DNA from 2 places in the Streptomyces sp. NPDC057271 genome. Region 2 is predicted to be linked to the other one. Evidence: riboswitches for the same ligand, from Rfam matches in the RefSeq annotation. Region 2 holds a riboswitch; the other holds the start of a gene.

Region 1 (7,808 bases), on a different contig from region 2:
TACGGGTGGTTCCACTCGCCACCCAACGCGGCGGCCGTGTGCGGGGCGTTCGCCAGCGGGTTGTCCCCGGCCGGCCACTCGCCCGACGCGACCTTCTCGATCTCGCCGCGGATCGCGATCATCGTGTCGCAGAAGCGGTCGAGTTCGGTCAGGTCCTCGGACTCGGTCGGCTCGATCATCAGGGTGCCGGCCACCGGGAACGACATCGTCGGCGCGTGGAAGCCGTAGTCGATCAGGCGCTTGGCGATGTCGTCGACGCTGACACCGGTCGCCTTGGAGAGCGGACGCAGGTCGACGATGCACTCGTGGGCGACGAGCCCGGCGGGACCGGTGTAGAGCACCGGGTAGTGCGGCTCAAGACGCTTGGCGATGTAGTTCGCCGCGAGGACGGCCACCTGCGTGGCGCGCTTGAGGCCCTCGCCACCCATCAGACGCACGTACGACCAGGAGATCGGCAGGATGCCCGCCGAGCCCCACGGAGCGGCCGAGATCGGGCCGACGCCCGTCTCCGGACCCGCGGTCGGCTGCAGCGGGTGGTTCGGGAGGTACGGCGCGAGGTGCGCGCGCACACCGACCGGACCGACGCCCGGGCCACCGCCGCCGTGCGGGATGCAGAAGGTCTTGTGCAGGTTCAGGTGCGAGACGTCGCCGCCGAACTTGCCCGGCTTGGCCAGACCCACCAGCGCGTTGAGGTTGGCGCCGTCGACGTACACCTGGCCGCCGACCTCGTGCACCTCGGCGCAGATGTCGGCGACGTGCTCCTCGAACACACCGTGCGTGGACGGGTAGGTGATCATCAGCACGGACAGCTCGTCGCGGTACTGCTCGATCTTGGCGCGCAGGTCCGCGACGTCGACCTCGCCGTCGTCGGCGGTCCTGACGACCACGACCTTCATACCGGCCATCACCGCGGAGGCGGCGTTGGTGCCGTGCGCGGAGGACGGGATCAGGCAGACGGTGCGCTGCTCGTCGCCGTTGGCGCGGTGGTAGGCGCGGACGGCCAGCAGACCGGCCAGTTCGCCCTGCGAACCGGCGTTGGGCTGGATCGATACCTTGTCGTAGCCGGTGACCTCGGCGAGACGCTCCTCCAGCTCGGTGATGAGCGTGAGGTAGCCCTGCGCCTGCTCGACCGGGGCGAAGGGGTGGATCTGGCCGAACTCCGGCCAGGTCACGGGCTCCATCTCGGTGGTCGCGTTCAGCTTCATGGTGCAGGAGCCGAGCGGGATCATGCCGCGGTCCAGCGCGTAGTCGCGGTCGGCGAGCTTGCGCAGGTAGCGCAGCATCGACGTCTCGGAGCGGTGCGCGTGGAAGACCGGGTGGGTCAGGTACGCGTCGGAGCGGAGCACCCCGGCGGGCAGCGCGTCCTCGGTGGCGGCGTCCAGGGCCTCGATGTCGGCGACGACACCGAAGGCGCTCCACACGGCGTCGAGCTGGGCCCGGCCGGTGGTCTCGTCGCAGGAGACCGAGACGTGGTCGGCGTCGACGAGGTACAGGTTGACGCCGGCCTCGCGGGCGGCGGCGACGGTCTCGGCGGCCTTGCCGGGCACGCGGACGGTGACGGTGTCGAAGAAGCTTCCGTGGACGATGTCGACGCCACCGGCCTTCAGGCCCGCGGCGAGGATGGCCGCGTACCGGTGCGTCCGCAGGGCGATGCCCTTGAGGCCGTCGGGGCCGTGGTAGACGGCGTACATGCCGGCCATGACGGCGAGCAGCACCTGCGCGGTGCAGATGTTACTGGTGGCCTTCTCACGGCGGATGTGCTGCTCGCGGGTCTGCAGCGCCAGCCGGTACGCCCTGTTGCCGTCGGCGTCGACGGAGACACCGACGAGGCGGCCGGGCAGCGAGCGGGCGTGCTTGTCCTGGACGGCCATGTAGCCGGCGTGCGGGCCGCCGAAGCCCATCGGGACGCCGAAGCGCTGGGTGGTGCCGACGGCGATGTCCGCGCCGAGCGCACCGGGCGAGGTGAGCAGGGTCAGCGCGAGCAGGTCGGCGGCGACGGTGACGATCGCGCCGAGCTCGTGGGCCGCGTCGACGAGCGGCTTGATGTCGCGCACGGCACCGGAGGCGCCGGGGTACTGGATGAGCACGCCGAAGACGCCGCGCTCGGCGATCTCGGCGGGGATGCCGTCGGACAGGTCCGCGACGACGACCTCGACACCGGTCGGCTCGGCGCGCGTCTCGATGACCGCGATGGTCTGCGGCAGGGCGTCCGCGTCGATGAGGAAGACACCGTTCTTGACCTTGCCGACACGGCGGGAGAGCGCCATGGCCTCGGCGGCCGCGGTGCCCTCGTCGAGGAGGGAGGCGCCGGAGGTGGGCAGACCGGTGAGGTCGGCGACCATCGTCTGGAAGTTGAGCAGCGCCTCCAGGCGGCCCTGCGAGATCTCCGGCTGGTAGGGCGTGTACGCCGTGTACCAGGCCGGGTTCTCCATGACGTTGCGGAGGATCACCGGCGGGGTGAAGGTGCCGTAGTAGCCCAGGCCGATCATCGGGGCGAGGACCTGGTTGCGGTCGGCGAGCTCACGCAGCTCCGCGAGGACCTCGGCCTCGGTGCGGGCGGCGGGCAGACCGAGCGCCTCGGCGTTCTTGATCACGTCCGGCACGGCGGCGGCAGTGAGTTCGTCGAGGGAGCCGTAGCCGACCTGCGCGAGCATCTTGGCCCGTGCTTCGGCGTCGGGCCCGATGTGCCGCTGCTCGAACGGGATGCCCTGTTCGAGCTCGGAGAGCGGAATGCGGTGGGCGGTCATGTACGGAGGCCTCCTGGTCTTCACGACCTTCGAGGGGCACCACGGCGCGGGTGCCCGGACGGCCTCCCCCTCTGTCATCTCAACCTGAGAGCTTCACCGGCATGCCGAAGGGGCGCGCCGGTTTTCACCGTCGGTGAGAGCGAATGCCGTCGGACTTCCGCTCTGCTTTCCAGAGTGACCTCGCCCGTGCGGTACAGGTGCCTGAGAGATTCCGGGGAGGATTTGCTCCTTCGGCGCCTCCGAAAGGTTTCTCCGGAGGACTCTCCCGCACGGTGTCGACAGCCACAGCCAGCCTACCAGCGCGGTTCCCGGACCCGTCGCTCAAGTGGCCGACATCCCAGATGTGCACTTTCGTAGTCCTTGTAGAGCAGTTGCGACCTGTTGGAGGGACCGTGCAGACCGACATCGATCCGCGCAGCCTGATCGGCCGCAAGGCGTACGACCGCAACGGACACAAGATCGGCACCGTGGACGAGGTGTACCTGGACGACGCGACGGGAGTCCCCGAGTGGGCAGCGGTCCGCACGGGACTCTTCAGCCGGGACGCGTTCGTCCCGCTGGAGCCGAGCGAACTGGTCGAGGACGGCCTCCACATCCCGTACGAACGCGCCCTGATCAAGGACGCGCCGGACTTCGGCGTGGGCCGCCACCTCTCCCCCGATCAGGAACTCCAGCTCTACCGCCACTACAGCCTGGCCCTCCCGCCCCCGCCCCCGATGGACCACGACTTCGGACGCCTGGCGGGCCAGGAGGACGCCTGACGCCCGCACCGCCCGGGACCAGGCAAGCGGCCCGGTAGCCGTCGGCCCTCCACCGCGCCTGCGCCGCCGGCGGCGCAGCACCCCTCCACGGGAAGACCCGCATGCCGGCCAAGTCGTCCGCACGGCTGGTGCGGGCGGCGACGAAAGCCCGCCCGAAGGCCGGGCGCACGCCTACGCCGCCGCTCCGTCTCCGGCGTCCCCCACCAGCGGCAGCGGCTCGCCCGGCTCCAGTTCCGGATCGTCGACGAGAAACGTCCGCACCCGCCCCGGCGGCGACTGCGGCTCCTCGAAGCGCACGGTGACGCGCCCGACCCCGCTCCCCTGCACCCACCCGGCCCCGTACACGGCATGCCGTACGTCGTTCCCGGGCGCCCATCTCCGCTCGGTGGGCTGCGGGGGCTGCGGCTCCTCCGGCTCGGGAGCCGCCGCGGGCACCGGCATGTCCTCCACCCCGCCCCCCGGGGCCGCCAGGCCCCCCGCTTCCCCCGCCAGCTCCGCCGCCTGGGCGAAGAGATCCTCCTGCGTGTAGTCGGCGAGGCCGCTCACCCCCACGCCGAGCAGCCGCACGCCGCCCGTGGTGTCCACGCCCTCGAGGAGCCGCCCGGCGGCCTCGCGCACCACGAGCGGGTCGTCCGTGGGCCCCCGCAGCGTCTCCGAGCGCGTCAGCGTCGAGAAGTCGAACCGCCGGACCTTCAGCACGATCGTGCGGCCCGAGTGCCCCGACGCCCGCAGCCGCCCCACGCACCGCTCGGCAAGCCGCTCCACCTCGATCCGGATGCGTACCCGGTCGTGCAGGTCCACGTCGAAGGTGTCCTCGACCGACACGGACTTCGCGTCCCTCTCGGCCACCACGGGCCGATCGTCGTACCCCTGGGCCATTCGGTACAGGGAGGTCCCGTGCGCCCGCCCCAGCAGCCGTACAAGCTCGTCCTCACCCGCCTCCACGAGGTCGGACACCGTGGTCATCCCGGCCCGCCGCAGATGCTCCCCCGTGGCCGGCCCGACCCCCGGCAGGATCCGCACCGACTTCGGCCCCAGCAGCTCCCGCTCGGTCCCCGGGTCCATGAGCACCAGCCCGTCCGGCTTCGCCTCCTCCGAGGCGATCTTGGCGAGCATCTTCGACCCCGCGAGCCCCACGGACCCCGTCAGCCCCGTGGTGGCCAGAATGTCCCTGCGCAGCCGCTCACCGGCCTCCAGGGCGCTCGCGCGGTCGTCGGCCACGCCACCGGCCTCCAGGTCCACGAAGGCCTCGTCCAGGCTCAGCGGCTCGACGAGCGGCGACAGCCGCCCGAGCAGCTCCATGACCTGCTCGCTGATCGAGCGGTAGAAACCGAAGCGCGGCACGAGATAGGCCGCGTTGGGCGCCAGCCGCCGCGCCTGGGCCATCGGCATCGCGGAGTGCACGCCGAAGCGCCGAGCCTCGTACGAGGCGGTCGCCACGACCCCGCGCGGGCCGAGACCGCCCACGACCACCGGCTTTCCGCGCAGACTGGGCTTCGCCGCCTGCTCGGCGGCGGCGAAGAAGGCATCCATGTCGAGATGCAGAATCGTCGGCGCGGCTCTCACATGTCCGATGCTGCCCTACGCCACTGACAATCGACCGCACGCACGTACGGACGCGCCACAGCCGGAAGAGCGACGACCGAGCCGGTCCGGGGCGATCGTCTCGGACCGGCCTCGCCTCAGACCGCCCGGTCCCGCCGCCGGCGCGCGAGCTCGTCGCCGGGGTTGTGACCGATCAGGGTCTCGCCGGTGTCGATCCGCTCCCCGTGCAGCTGGGAGAGCGCCGCCTCCACATCGCGCCAGACCACGCCGACCGCGATCCCGAAGACGCCCTGACCGCCCTGGAGCAGGTCCACGACCTCGTCGGGCGAGGAGCACTCGTAGACCGTCGCCCCGTCGCTCATCAGCGTCATCCGCTCCAGATCGCGGAAGCCACGGGCCCGCAGATGCTGGACGGCGGCCCGGATGTTCTGCAGCGCCACCCCGGTGTCCAGGAAACGCTTGACGATCTTGAGTACGACGACGTCGCGGAAGCTGTAGAGCCGCTGCGTCCCGGATCCGTACGCCGGCCGCACGCTCGGCTCGACGAGCCCGGTGCGTGCCCAGTAGTCCAGCTGGCGGTAGGTGATCCCCGCCGCCGCGCAGGCCGTCGGACCGCGGTATCCCACCGTGTCCGTACCGGCCGCCGCCTCGTCGGAATCGGCGTTCGACGCCGCCCCCACGCCCGCGCCCGTGTCCGCCCCGAAGTCGCCCACACTGCCGTGAAGCGGATACGGACCGCTCTCCCCGGGCGCGCGCCCGAGGGAGCCCCCTGCCGTGCCGTCGCCGCTGCTCATCACGCCGACCCTCCGTCCTTGACCTGCCCACACGAAGGTAGGCAGTCGCTCGGGGTGCGTCAACGATCGCCACACTCGGCACGCCGAGTGATAATCACCCTGAGAGTGGTTTCTCGTGCCCCTCTCCGGGGAAAGGCTATCCGAATGTCCTGACGGCACCCCGTGAACAGCGGCCGGACCTCACTGGCTGCTGGACCCGAAATCCTCGGGCGAGATCTGGTCGAGGAACTCGCGGAACTTCTCCACCTCGTCCTCCTGCTCGTCCGGAATCGCGATACCGGCGTCGTCCAGCACGCCGTCACTGCCGAAGATCGGCGTTCCGGTGCGCAGGGCCAGCGCTATCGCGTCGGACGGCCTGGCGCTCACCTCGACGCCGCTGGCGAAGACCAGCTCCGCGTAGAAGACACCTTCACGGAGATCGGTGATGCGGACCTCGGTGAGCTCCTGGCCCACGGCTTCAAGGACGTCCTTGAAGAGGTCATGCGTCAGCGGCCTGGCAGGGGCCATGCCCTGCTGGGCGAAGGCGATCGCGGTCGCCTCACCCGGTCCGATCCAGATGGGGAGGTACCGATCGCCTCCCACTTCACGCAGGAGCACGATCGGTTGGTTGGAGGGCATTTCCACCCGGACACCCACAACGTCGAGCTCGTTCACACAGCAACCCTAGGACGTGCCCGGCCGGTTTGGGTAGTCGGGCCCCCACAAGATCACTGCAACCGAAGCCCGAGCGCGGTCTGGACCAGTGCCGCGTGAAGCCGTACGGAGAGTCCGGCGAGTTCCTTCGCGGTGGCCTCCGCATGGGCCCTGGTCTGCGGGTTACGGTGCCGACGCAGTGGCGCCACCACCTGTTCGACCAGCCCGGCCTCCCGGTCGGCGGCCGCCTTGACCGCCCGGAGATGCCGCGGTTCCAGACCGAATCTCCCCAGATCCGCGACGAGCCGGGCGACGGTGACCGCCTCGGCGTCGTAGCCGCCCTCGGGTCCCGCGATGATGAGTCCGTACGACTCCCACTCCGCGAGTTCCCCCTCGGTCACCTCGGCGGCGGCCAGCAGCTCGGCCCGCCCCACGCGCGCCGCGGTCGGGCGGTCGCCCTCCGCCTCCCACGCGCCGTCGATCAGGTCGAGCCGGGGGCCGGAGGAGGGAAGCCGGATCTGCTCGCCCCGGGCGAGAGCGTCGAGATGCTCCCGGATGACCTTCAGCGGAAGATAGTGATCGCGCTGCATCCGCAGGATCTGGGCGAGCCGCTCCACGTCCTGCGGGCTGAACTTCCGGTACCCGGAGGCCGTCCGCCGGGGCTCGACGAGCCCCTCGGCCTCCAGGAACCGGATCTTCGAGATGGTCACTTCGGGAAACTCGTCACGCAGCTGGTTCAGCACCGTCCCGATGCTCACCAGCCGGTCGCCCGCTGTGGCGGTGCCGTGACCGGCACCGCCCGTCGGTGTTCGCAGCATGGACCTTCCCTGAAGTCTTCCCCGAGGCGTCACATGCCTCGCTGGCTCGAGTAGAAGACCAGCCGGTACTTGCCGATCTGCACCTCGTCGCCGTTGGACAGAACCGCCGAGTCGATCGGCTCACGGTTGACGTACGTACCGTTGAGGCTGCCGACGTCGGCGACCGTGAAGCTGCCGTCCTGCGCCCGCCGGAACTCCACATGGCGCCGCGACACGGTGACGTCGTCGAGGAAGATGTCGCTCTGCGGGTGACGGCCGGCCGTGGTCAGCTCGCTGTCCAGAAGGAAACGGCTGCCCGAGTTCGGGCCGCGGCGCACGACGAGGAGCGCCGATCCGGCCGGCAGCGCCTCGACGGCCGCCAGCGCCTCGGGCGAGAGGGACGGCATGGCCGTCTGGCCGGTGACCTCGGAGTCGTACGCCTCGAGGCCGGAGATCGAGATCGTCGACGTCGTCTCGGACGCGCGCTCCGCGGGCGCACCGCCCCGCAGCGGCGTACCGCAGTGGGAGCAG
Region 2 (7,808 bases):
CGTCCACCGCACCAGCTTAGTTACAGGGAGGCCCGCTGATAGAAGGGGCGCACCCGCTCCAGCATCCAGTCGCCGACCGGGTCCTGCGCGACGTCGAGCAGGATGAGATTGACGGGCCAGGCGACCTCGATCCGGCCGAGCGCGCGGCCGAGGGCGTCGAGCGGGGCGTTCCGGTCGACGCCCTCCCAGGCGGCGAGCTCGACACCGACGAAGAGCGCCGGCTCGGTGCCCTCGACGCTGGCCAGGGCGCGGCGGGCGGAGACCACGACGCCGGTGGCCTCGAACTCGGCGGCGGCGACGGAGAGGAAGTCGACGGGGTCGTCCTGCCAGTCGGGCTCGAAGAGCCTGACCCTGCCGCCGCTGGCGGGGCCGTCCAGCGGGGTGCGGCCGACGCGGCAGAGCTCGGCGACGGCGGGCGGCGGCAGCGGGGCTCCGACCGTGCCCCCGGGGTTCACGGCGATGCCGAGCTGCGGGGGCAGACCGCGGGCGAATTCTCGGGCGGGCGCGACGGTGAAGGACATGTGGCTGCCGACACAGGCGAGGAACTGCTGCTCGGAGCTGAAGACGGGGACGTACGGGAGTCCGTCGATCTCCAGCGTGGGCAGGTCGAGGTCCCGGCTCTCGGGGCTGCCGCCGTTGGGCAGCGGCACCCAGACGGGGCTCCGGCCGAGCACCTCCACGAGCCTTCCTCCGGCGGAGGCGTTGCCGAGCGAGGCCGCGAGGACCTCTTCGAGCTCGTTGCCCGGCCACGTAACGTCCACGGTTCCCGTTTCCCCTTCTCGCGTCGCCCTGGTCACGACGCCCTCGGGGCAGAACCCTAACGCCGCTCTGATGCCGTCGTGGCCAAAAGTACTCAGTGGGCGGCGCGGAAGGCGATCGAGCGCAGAGCGCCCGCGGCGTCCCGGTCGAGCAGGGTCGCCGAGGCGCAGCCGCGGGGCAGGCGGCCCGACTCGACCGAGCCGATCATCCGGCCGACGGCCCGGCGGTGACGGGCGAAGGCGTACCCGGAGACGCCGCGGCCGCGCTCGCGCTGTCCCTCGCGGGCGGTGTCGGGGGTGACGTCGAGCAGGATCAGATGGAGGGCGCGGCCGCGCCGGCGGGCCTCGCGGGCCAGCCAGTTCCGCACCCAGGACTGCGTCCCGCAGTCGTGGACGACGAGACTCCGCCCCGAGCGCAGCGCCTGCCACAGCCCGGCGTAGTGGGCGATCCGGGCCAGCGGGCGGTAGACCGCGTACGGCAGGAAGCCGGGCAGCCGGGCCTCCCAGCGCTCGCGGGCGTCCTGGGAGTCGATGCCGAGACCCTGGGCCGCACGCCGCATCAGGGTCGACTTGCCGCTTCCGGGCAGCCCGGAGACGACCACGAGGTCCCCCGCGGCGAAGGCGAGGGTCCGGGGACTTCGGCCACCGCGCTCGCGCAGGTCCCGTAGCAGGGGCGCGGCGAAGCGGCGCCTTCGCGTCCTGGCGCGGGCACGCGGGGCCGGTATCCCCGTGCCCGTCGCGTAGGCGCCGCTGTGCTGGAACGTCATCTTCTCTCCCCCTGTCGGGTCCGGGAGACCCTTCCCCACAAAGTGTAAAGAAGGGGTAATGAGGCACAAGCGATTTGCCGATCGGACCCCGCATGCAATGATGTGCGCGCCAAGCGCACACAACCGCATACCGGCCGCTCGAATCCGCGCGGGAGAGTCCCGGAACCACCACGGTGGGCCCCGGGCGCCGAAGGAGCAAGACCCTCCCTTGAATCTCTCAGGCCCCGTACCGCGTGGATGAGGCAGATCTGAAAAGCGGGACGCCTCCGGCGTTCCCACCCAAGGTGCAAGCCGAACTCTCGGAGACGAGATGCCCTCGGTGAACCTCTCAGGTTCCATGACAGATGGGGAGGATGTCCTCGCCCGTCATGATTTTTCTGCCCTGGGACCCGGGAGCCACACCCATGAGCACGTCTGCACCCCGTCCAACCCCCCACCCGTCGCCCGCCACCGCCCCGGACGAAGGCGCTGCGCGCCGCACTCCCCTCCTGGCCCTGCATCGCTCCCTGGGCGCGACCATGACCGACTTCGCCGGCTGGGACATGCCGCTGCGCTACGGCAGCGAACGTGACGAGCACAACGCCGTCCGCACCAAGGCGGGCCTCTTCGACCTCTCCCACATGGGCGAGATCACCGTCACCGGTCCGCAGGCCGTCGAACTCCTCGACTTCGCCCTGGTCGGCAACATCTCCACGGTCGGCGTGGGCCGCGCCCGCTACACGATGATCTGCCAGGAGGACGGCGGCATCCTCGACGACCTGATCGTGTACCGGCTCCGGGAGCAGGAGTACATGGTCGTCGCCAACGCGTCCAACGCGCAGATCGTCCTCGACGCGCTGACCGAGCGCGCGGCCGGATTCGACGCCGAGGTGCGCGACGACCGGGACGCGTACGCCCTGCTGGCCGTCCAGGGCCCGGAGTCCCCCGGCATCCTGAAGTCGCTCACCGACGCCGACCTGGACGGCCTGAAGTACTACGCCGGCCTCCCGGGCACGGTCGCCGGGGTCCCCGCGCTGATCGCCCGTACCGGCTACACCGGCGAGGACGGCTTCGAGCTGTTCCTGAAACCGGAGCACGCCGAGGGCGTCTGGAAGGCGCTGACCGAGGCGGGAGCCCCGGTCGGCCTGATCCCGTGCGGCCTCTCCTGCCGTGACACGCTCCGCCTGGAGGCGGGCATGCCGCTGTACGGACACGAGCTGACGACCTCGCTCACCCCGTTCGACGCGGGCCTCGGCCGGGTCGTGAAGTTCGAGAAGACGACCAACGAGGGCCGCTTCGTCGGCCGCGAGGCGCTCGAGAAGGCCGCCGAGCGGGCCAAGGCCGCCCCGCCGCGCAAGCTGGTCGGCCTCATCGCCGAAGGCCGCCGCGTCCCGCGCGCCGGCTTCTCCGTCGTCGCGGCCGGCGAGGTCGTCGGCGAGGTCACCTCCGGCGCCCCGTCGCCCACCCTCGGAAAGCCGATCGCCATGGCGTACGTGGACGCGGCGCACGCCGAGCCCGGCACGCAGGGTGTAGGTGTGGACATCCGCGGCACCCACGAGCCGTACGAGGTCGTGGCGCTGCCCTTCTACAAGCGCCAGAAGTGACGCATCCGTCTCGCTCCGCGTCTCACCCCGCAAGACCCACGTTCATCAGCACTCGTCCGATCCAGGAGAATCAGGTCATGAGCAACCCCCAGCAGCTGCGCTACACCAAGGAGCACGAGTGGCTGTCGGCCGCCGAGGACGGCGTCGCGACGGTCGGCATCACGGAGTTCGCGGCCAACGCGCTCGGTGACGTCGTCTACGCCCAGCTCCCGGAGGTCGGCGACACGGTGACCGCGGGCGAGACCTGCGGCGAGCTGGAGTCGACCAAGTCCGTCAGCGACCTGTACTCCCCGGTCACCGGTGAGGTCGTGGCGGCCAACCAGGACGTGGTGGACGACCCGTCGCTGGTGAACACCGCTCCGTTCGAGGGTGGCTGGCTGTTCAAGGTGCGCGTCACCGGAGAGCCGGACGACCTGCTGACCGCCGACGCGTACGCCGAGTTCTCCGCCGGGAACTGAGACCCCTTAGGGATCGATTCATGTCTGTGCTGAACACCCCTCTCCACGAGCTGGACCCGGAAGTCGCCGCCACGGTCGACGCCGAGCTCCACCGCCAGCAGTCCACCCTCGAGATGATCGCCTCGGAGAACTTCGCTCCGCTGTCGGTCATGGAGGCCCAGGGCTCGGTCCTCACCAACAAGTACGCCGAGGGCTACCCGGGCCGCCGCTACTACGGCGGCTGTGAGCACGTCGACGTGGCCGAGCAGATCGCCATCGACCGGATCAAGGACCTGTTCGGCGCCGAGTACGCGAACGTCCAGCCGCACTCCGGCGCGTCCGCGAACCAGGCCGCGCTCTTCGCGATGGCCCAGCCCGGCGACACGATCCTCGGTCTGGACCTGGCCCACGGCGGTCACCTGACCCACGGCATGCGCCTGAACTTCTCGGGCAAGCAGTTCAACGTGGTCGCGTACCACGTGGACGACGCCGGCCTGGTCGACATGGCCGAGGTCGAGCGGCTGGCCAAGGAGCACCGCCCCAAGGTGATCATCGCGGGCTGGTCCGCCTACCCGCGTCAGCTGGACTTCGCCGAGTTCCGCCGGATCGCCGACGAGGTCGAGGCGTTCCTCTGGGTCGACATGGCCCACTTCGCGGGTCTGGTCGCGGCCGGTCTGCACCCGAACCCGGTCGAGTACGCGGACGTGGTGACCTCCACCACGCACAAGACGCTCGGCGGCCCGCGCGGCGGCGTCATCCTGGCGAAGCAGGCGTTCGCCAAGAAGATGAACTCCTCGGTCTTCCCCGGCTTCCAGGGCGGCCCGCTGGAGCACGTGATCGCGGCCAAGGCCGTCTCCTTCAAGATCGCGGCCTCGGAGGAGTTCAAGGAGCGCCAGCAGCGCACGCTGGACGGCGCCCGGATCCTCGCCGAGCGCCTGGTCCAGGACGACGTCACCGCGCACGGTGTCTCGGTCCTGTCCGGCGGTACGGACGTGCACCTGGTCCTGGTGGACCTGCGCAACTCCGAGCTGGACGGCCAGGTGGCCGAGGACCGTCTCCACGAGCTCGGCATCACCGTCAACCGGAACGCGGTCCCGAACGACCCGCGCCCGCCGATGGTCACCTCGGGTCTGCGCATCGGTACGCCGGCGCTCGCCACCCGTGGCTTCGACGCCGAGGACTTCCGTGAGGTGGCCGACATCATCGCGGAGGCCCTGAAGCCCGGCTTCGACGCCGACGCGCTGAAGGCCCGGGTGACCGCACTCGCGCAGAAGCACCCGCTGTACCCCGGCCTGTAGTAATTTCGTACGCTTCAGTTCCAAGGCTCGTTCGTACGAAAGTTCCGGGGCACCGCGCACACTGGACAGTGAGCGCGGTGCCCCACCCCCTTTTCCTGCTGTTCTGCACCACCCTGGCAGACAACGGCGTCTAGCCCCCACAAGGAGTTCCCCGTGGCCATCTCGGTCTTCGACCTGTTCTCGATCGGCATCGGCCCGTCCAGCTCCCACACGGTGGGCCCGATGCGAGCGGCCCGGATGTTCGCCCGCCGGCTGAAGAACGAGGGGCTCCTCGCCCACACCGCGTCGATACGGGCCGAGCTGTACGGCTCGCTGGGCGCGACCGGCCACGGCCACGGCACGCCCAAGGCGGTACTGCTGGGCCTGGAGGGCAACTCTCCGCGCACGGTCGACGTCGAGTCGGCGGACGACGAGGTCGAGCGGATCAAGTCGAGCGGCCGGATCAACCTGCTCGGAGCGCACGAGATCCCCTTCGACTTCGACGAGGACCTGATCCTGCACCGCCGCAAGGCGCTGCCGTACCACGCCAACGGCATGACGATCTTCGCGTACGACGCGGAGGGCGCGCTCGTCCTGGAGAAGACGTACTACTCGGTCGGCGGCGGCTTCGTCGTGGACGAGGACGCGGTCGCGGGCGAGAGCCCGATCGTCCCGGACGACACGGTCCTGAAGTACCCCTTCCGCACGGGCGACGAGCTGCTGCGCCTGGCGAAGGAGACCGGCCTGTCGATCTCCGCGCTGATGCTGGAGAACGAGAAGGCCTGGCGCACCGAGGACGAGATCCGCGCGGGTCTGCTGGAGATCTGGCGGGTCATGCAGGCCTGTGTCTCGCGCGGCATGTCCCGCGAGGGCATCCTGCCCGGCGGCCTGAAGGTCCGCCGCCGCGCCGCGAACACGGCCCGCAAGCTGCGCTCCGAGGGCGACCCGGCGTCGCTGGCCATGGAGTGGATCACGCTCTACGCGATGGCCGTGAACGAGGAGAACGCTGCGGGCGGCCGCGTGGTCACCGCTCCGACGAACGGCGCGGCGGGCATCATCCCGGCGGTCCTGCACTACTACATGAACTTCGTGCCCGGAGCGGACGAGGACGGCGTCGTCCGCTTCCTCCTCGCGGCCGGCGCGGTCGGCATGCTCTTCAAGGAGAACGCCTCGATCTCCGGCGCCGAGGTCGGCTGCCAGGGCGAGGTCGGCTCGGCCTGCTCGATGGCGGCGGGCGCCCTCGCCGAGGTCATGGGCGGCAGCCCGGAGCAGGTCGAGAACGCGGCCGAGATCGGCATGGAGCACAACCTCGGCCTGACCTGCGACCCGGTCGGCGGCCTGGTCCAGATCCCGTGCATCGAGCGCAACGGCATGGCGGCGGTGAAGGCGGTCACCGCGGCGAAGATGGCGCTGCGGGGCGACGGCAGCCACATGGTCTCGCTCGACAAGGTCATCAAGACGATGAAGGAGACCGGCGCGGACATGTCGGTCAAGTACAAGGAGACCGCCCGCGGCGGTCTCGCGGTGAACATCATCGAGTGCTGAGGTCCTAGGCCCTGACCAGCGCGTTTCCATCTTTCAGCGCTGTCAGGGCCTTCCCTGCTTGCACGGCGGAAAGTCCCTGGAATCTCCCTGGGACAGACATGAAAGTCCCTGAAAAGTCCCTGGGGTATCCCTCTCAGCCGGGGTTTCCGGCAGGCATCCGCGTCACGTCCGCTTGGATCAGCCGCACCGTACCCGCCCATCCGAGCGACGATCGAACTGGCCCCGGACACCCACGTCCCGGGCCAGTTCGCACTTCTCAGATCAGAGCAGGCGTCGCAGTCGTTTCACCCACGTACGCCCCTCGGGCACTCTCGCCCCGCCGCTCCTGCACGGGCGTTCACGAGCGCACCTAGGGCAGGCCATCACTGCGACCGTGAGACCAGGCATTCAGATCGCGAGAATACGGACAAGATCGAGCTCGACGCCCACGTCCGACGCCTGCGTCAGGGCGACCTGATTGAGGTGTCGCCCGCACGCGTGAAACCAGTTCCGATCAAGGGAGTCTCCCTTCCACCGGACCCTCCAGATCGGCCAAGCACGGCAGCTAGCCGACTCGCTCCCCTCGCACCTTGGGCGGTAACTCATGGACGCCTCCTCCACCACGTCTTGCCAACAGGTGCGCTGGAGGGTTCGGGGTCGAACGCCTCACCACATGAGCGCACCTATCGGAAGCCGGCGGACTCCACGTGGAGGCATCACTCCCTGGTCGAGCTGCCTTCCTGTTAAACAACAATGCCCTTCATCAAGCAACCTGTCCACAGAGATCAGCAGGCGGGTGCTAGATTCTGTTAAACAGAAATTGAAAGGGCGTCATGGTCGGTCGGCCGCGCACAGGGCAAACGAGAGTGATGGGCTTTCGCCCGCCGAGACAGCTCCGCGAGGACTTTGAGGCTCTCGCAGGACGCGAAGGACGCAGCCCATCCGACGCCCTGATCGAGGCCATGCACGACTGGATCAGGAAGAAGCATCGCGAGAGTCCGGAGGCGGCACAGGAGTAGGGCAATCCTCACCGGATCGCAGTTGCTGCAACTTGCAGCTCTCGCCCAGCCTGAGGACTGTCCGTCGCTACCCTCACTGTTACCTGGCCACAGGAGGGGCGAGCATGACGCGGCAGGCTTGGAGTAGCGACCGGAGGTTGACTGCGATCAGCCGGGCTAGTCTCTCCGTGCCAGCCAGACAAGCATTCATCGACAAGCAAGTAGTTCAAGGCCGCACGGTTCTGGACTACGGCTGTGGCCGCGGTGGCGATGTGCGCGCACTCCGGCAGCTTGATTGCAGAGCGGTTGGATGGGATCCGTTCTATCAGGCAGACACGAAGCTGGAGCCAGCCGATGTCGTGCTCCTCACCTACGTCCTCAACGTCATCGAAGACCCACACGAGCGCCGCAAGACCCTCAAGGAAGCGTGGGATCTTGCTGGCACGGTCCTCGTCGCCTCCGCG

What was found. A riboswitch is a leader RNA that binds a small molecule or an ion and turns the genes downstream of it on or off. The one in region 2 is predicted to bind glycine.
Region 1: another riboswitch for glycine. It lies ahead of gcvP (aminomethyl-transferring glycine dehydrogenase); the one in region 2 lies ahead of gcvT (glycine cleavage system aminomethyltransferase GcvT).

Annotation. Positions count from the first base shown of each region.
Region 1 is NZ_JBHUYJ010000077.1:6,168-13,975, reverse strand. Features, by position in the region: gene gcvP (aminomethyl-transferring glycine dehydrogenase) at 1-2,747, opposite strand, end outside; glycine riboswitch at 2,927-3,025, opposite strand; gene ACFUJR_RS28135 (PRC-barrel domain-containing protein) at 3,140-3,508, shown strand; gene ACFUJR_RS28130 (DNA polymerase IV) at 3,680-5,074, opposite strand; gene ACFUJR_RS28125 (MerR family transcriptional regulator) at 5,191-5,847, opposite strand; gene ACFUJR_RS28120 (bifunctional nuclease family protein) at 6,028-6,501, opposite strand; gene ACFUJR_RS28115 (MerR family transcriptional regulator) at 6,555-7,298, opposite strand; gene ACFUJR_RS28110 (FHA domain-containing protein) at 7,328-7,808, opposite strand, start outside.
Region 2 is NZ_JBHUYJ010000046.1:28,371-36,178, forward strand. Features, by position in the region: gene ACFUJR_RS21685 (enhanced serine sensitivity protein SseB) at 21-761, opposite strand; gene ACFUJR_RS21690 (AAA family ATPase) at 854-1,525, opposite strand; glycine riboswitch at 1,665-1,767, shown strand; gene gcvT (glycine cleavage system aminomethyltransferase GcvT) at 1,930-3,108, shown strand; gene gcvH (glycine cleavage system protein GcvH) at 3,186-3,566, shown strand; gene glyA (serine hydroxymethyltransferase) at 3,587-4,843, shown strand; gene ACFUJR_RS21710 (L-serine ammonia-lyase) at 4,997-6,367, shown strand; gene ACFUJR_RS21715 (DNA phosphorothioation-associated putative methyltransferase) at 7,470-7,808, shown strand, end outside.